DNA from 2 places in the Granulicella arctica genome. Region 2 is predicted to be linked to the other one. Evidence: riboswitches for the same ligand, from Rfam matches in the RefSeq annotation. Region 2 holds a riboswitch; the other holds the start of a gene.
The links. Region 2 has a riboswitch for cobalamin ahead of cobU (bifunctional adenosylcobinamide kinase/adenosylcobinamide-phosphate guanylyltransferase). Riboswitches for the same ligand answer to the same signal wherever they lie in the genome.
Positions count from the first base shown of each region.

Region 1: linked by a shared signal. The riboswitch ahead of OHL20_RS00475 (carboxypeptidase regulatory-like domain-containing protein) and the one ahead of cobU (bifunctional adenosylcobinamide kinase/adenosylcobinamide-phosphate guanylyltransferase) in region 2 are both predicted to bind cobalamin.

Region 1 covers NZ_JAGTUT010000001.1:108,383-110,583, reverse strand. The annotation lists gene OHL20_RS00480 (TonB-dependent receptor) at 1-65, shown strand, start outside; cobalamin riboswitch at 1,022-1,216, shown strand; gene OHL20_RS00475 (carboxypeptidase regulatory-like domain-containing protein) at 1,300-2,201, shown strand, end outside.
Region 2 covers NZ_JAGTUT010000001.1:1,181,059-1,183,259, reverse strand. The annotation lists gene OHL20_RS04895 (cobyrinate a,c-diamide synthase) at 1-434, opposite strand, end outside; gene cobU (bifunctional adenosylcobinamide kinase/adenosylcobinamide-phosphate guanylyltransferase) at 431-994, opposite strand; cobalamin riboswitch at 1,122-1,294, opposite strand; gene OHL20_RS04885 (ATP-binding protein) at 1,359-2,201, opposite strand, start outside.

The DNA.
Region 1 (2,201 bases), 1.1 Mb from region 2:
ACGGCCAGATCACTTCTTCGCTCGATCCGAGAGAGCTTGAATTCTCTGCACGCATTACTTTTTAGATGAGACGAGGACGAAAGCTGCGAGTTTGTTTTTTCGTTGCTACAGTCCCATGGCTTTTCTGAAAGAAATAGTAGATGTTACACGAGAAGACTTAGCTGCAATGAGGTCTCGGAGCTAGGACTCGCTTTGCGCAAGGGTTCGAGGGGTAGGCTGTGGCCGAGTCTGCACAGGGCTGTGTGACCTCCGGACTAGAGGTAAAGGTTGTATCTATGCCGGAATCTCCTCAGAGCTATGCGGTTGAAGCGTTCACGACAGTCGGATACTCTTCGACTATTGCGAGAATGATGGCAAGTGCGCGGCCACGGCGATGTTCAAACCATGTAAGCACCGCCCGGGAATAGGCAAGCTGTGCCGTTACCGACAACGCCTGTAAATATAAGTAGATAGGTTCCATAAACTGCGCGATGTGACCACCGAGTGAGGAGAGGAGGCCATGTCACAAGCGAAATCGAGAGTGGAAGGCAGGATGATTCGTCGCGGAGGAAGTCGATCCAGCAGGGAGCCGATTGTAGGGAGCAGACGGCGACGGTAAAAGCGGTATTGGCGAATGCTTGCGATATGGCTTCGCGCTTCCATGCGGAGGTTGTCAAGCGGGGAAAGCTCAAAGAAACATGGAATCTTGCAGGCCATAAATCAGAGTTGTCCTTGACACTTGTTGATGGTCTTATTTTCAATTTTTGATGGATGAGATTGCCAGGCACGCTTATTTTAGAACGCGCTTACGCGGTCAAGCTAGCTACTCGTGGTAGTCGCATTTGTTCTGTCAACGACGGCCTCGATGTCCAAGAGACGCTACATATTGGCCAGGTGATTTGGCGATCGTCTTTTTATGGGATATACGTCAGCAACCATCTCGACCTTCCTGGAAGCCGCTCTTGATTCTCTTGTGGAGCGACCAAGTGGATATTGAGTTCTGAAGAAATGACATACGCTCAATCCGCCTTGTGCTACTTTGAAGTCATACAACATCTTGGGTGCCCGCGAGGGCATAACAGGGAAGCCGGTGCAAGTCCGGCATGGTCCCGCCACTGTGATCAGGAAAAGACCTCTCATGTGCCACTCGGTTTTAGCCGGGGAAGGCGAGAGGTTAGAAGCTGGAATATCAGCTTCACCCGTCAATCAGGAGACCTACCCACGATGAGCTTTTTGATTCTACCCCGCGAGGAAACGGGGCCGATCGCTCATCTGCCCTGAGCTTTTCTGCCTTGTCGCTCTCTGCGGTTTGAGGTGTACGTGCTTTTTTCGAATTCAGCTCTGTCACGTTTTATCCTTCGGCAAATTCCTGTCACCATCGCTCTCTTCGTTTGCATTGCATTCACAGCAAGTCTGTCTGCCGCGACCGGTGGAAGTATTTCAGGCACCGTTCTCGATCCAAGTGGTGCAGTCGTTGCTGGAGCGACCCTCACCTTGGTGAACACCGCTCAAATGATCATCTACAAAGCCGTCTCAAATGCTCAGGGACTCTATTCTTTTCCAAACCTCCCAGTCGCCCACTACGATCTGGCGGTCGCCGCTAACGGCTTCACCTCACAGCGCCGAACCAATCTGGACGTGGACACTGACGCTGCGGTGCGAGTCGATACCACGCTTGCGATCGGCGATCGATCCGATACGGTCACCGTGACGACGGAGACAGGCGTTCGGGTCGAGACCTCGTCCACCCATCTCGGAGAAGTTGTCTCCGGCGACCAAATGGTGGCTCTGCCTCTGAACGGTCGGAGCTATACCGATCTGCTGTCGATTCAACCCGGTGTCTCTCCTGTGTCAACGTTGCTTCCGAATGCCGTCATCATGGCAGGCGTCACTGGTGGGATCTCGCCTTCCGGCGACGAGAATCCGGGGAATATCTCGATCAATGGTCAGCGCGAGTCCTCGAATGGTTTCATGGTGAACGGTGTTGACGTTCAGGAACACATGAACGGCGGAACATCGGTTGTTCCTGATCTCGATTCGATTGAACAGTTTCGCGTGCTCACGAACAACTTCGACCCGGAGTACGGCAACTACAACGGCGGCATGGTGACCGTTGTGACCAAATCAGGCAGCAACCGGCTTCACGGAAAAGCGTTCGAGTTCTTCCGAAATACCTCGCTCGATGCGCGAGGATACTTCGATCTCACCCGGCCTGAGTTCAA
Region 2 (2,201 bases):
GAGATTACCAGCTGCGGGTCAAATAACTCAAAGCCGAGCACGACCGCAGCAATGCTTCGCGCGCTCTTTGCCGCATCGAGAACGAGCACCACTGGTAGCTTCAGCAGTTTGGCGATCTCTGCGCTGCTGCCCGTTTCACTGATTCCACTCTTCCCATCGAAGAGGCCCATCATTCCCTCGACGACCACTGCATCGACATCGCTTGTCGCTTCACGAAAGAGCGTTCGATTGGCCTCCTCAGTGAGCATCCACGTGTCTAAATTTCGTGCTGCACGGCCCGAGATGCGCGCGTGATGACCAGTGTCGAGGAAGTCGGGGCCTCCTTTAAACGCCTGCACCACTTGACCTCGTTTGACGATTGCCGCGAGAAGCGCGAGAACGACCGTAGTCTTCCCCACTCCACTCGCAGTGCCTGCGATGAGCAGGCCCTTCAAGACGTGAACCCGGGTTGCAAGCTTCCTTTGAGAACGAGTGGAAGACCTGCAATCATCAGCAACACGTTATCTGACTGTGCTGCGATACGTTGATTGATCTCCCCCACCAGGTCACGATAACGCCTTCCGAGCGGGTACTCAGGAACGATGCCGCTCCCAACCTCATTTGAGACAATCACCACTGAACAGGAAACAGAGCTAAGAGCAGCGGAGAACGCGCCTAGACGAGCCTCAAGTTTCGAGTTGTGGTCTGCTTCTTCTTCAAGCAGGTTTGCCGCAAAGAGCGTCAGGCAATCGACGAGGATCAAGTCGCAATGGGACGATGCAGATTCCAGAGCGCCACCCAGATCCAAAGGCTCTTCTATCGTCGTCCAGTGTGCAGGACGATCGTTCCGATGGCGTTGGATCTTGCTACGCATCTCGTCATCATTGCGCGCTTCGGCCGTCGCGACGAAGGTGACACGGTCCGATCGCTCAGCAAGCTGCTGTGCATACCGGCTCTTGCCGCTACGCACACCGCCGAGAACAAGCGTTACGTATCTCGAAGGTAGGTCGTGCATGTGACGCTCCTTGCATTTGCACGCGGACGTGCAGAAAGCAGAGCGGGAACTATAGAAAGGCAGCTGCCACATCGCCCCCAATGGGACCATGTGGATATGCTCTTCAACTCTCCCAGCGAAGTTGAATGTAGCCCAATCGCATCTGGCCGGTCTTCTGACTTGCGCTTCATTGAACTTTGAACGGCCTTCCCAGGAAGATTTCCCCAGTGGCTTTAGATGTTCAAGCTCTCAACGCTTACAGCTACGGGGTAGCGACGGATTTGCACCGTCTTCCCGAACACCAGATGTTCGATTTATATCCTGAACAGTGAGGGGGGTCAACCGGTAAGCGCTTGCGAAGATGCGTTCCAAGCTTTCTCTGAACTCACAAGCCGTGTTGGCTCCCTGACATTGCCGTAGTAGTCGTTGTCATTTCGATATGCAAGTCCTGTATGGCTGGTAACTCCTGAAACCGAAGAAAGCGTGCTCGCATTGCATCTGCAATCTTGCCGGTCTGCCCGAGCGCGTTAGACGCATCTTCTGTATCGATGACCAAGGCGGCGCATGACAGTTGCCGCGCGGCTTCCAGAGCCTCTTGCCAAGGATCGCCCTTGTTGATGGAGACGTTGGCACGACCGTCAGTCAACAACAAAAGCAACGTCGAAGGATCTACAAACTCTTGCGCGAGGCTTAGCGCGTGTGCAAGCGGAGTGCGGCCGCCCGTAGGCAGATATTCGAGAGCTCTCAATGCGTCGGCAAGCAACTCTGTAGGCTCGAGTAACACCTCTGCGGTGACACCTCGAAAGATGATGATCGCAACCTCATCTCCGCGCCTGAAGGAGCGTGTAAGCAGACTGGCGACTGCCCCCTTTACAGAGCGCATCCGCTCCTGTGCCGCGTGGGAACCGCTCGAATCGATCACGAATAAGTAGCGGGTGCCGGGCCTCGAAGCACGCACCTGTTCGTGCAGATCAGAGCTGCGGGGTTTCAGAGTACCTGTCTCGCGAAGCGCATGCTTGAGCGTGGCGTGGAGATTGAGTTCTATGGGAGTATCCGCTTGACGAGCACCTATTACGGCCCCACGGTTTGCGGTACCTGTAGAGGAGATAACCGCAGACTTCCGTGGATCAGAAGAGGTGACAAGGAGAGCAGGCGCTTCAACCTCCTTCGGTTTGAAGATCCGCTCCTCTATTGCTGATTCTTGATTTTGTGACTGAGATGCCGTCTC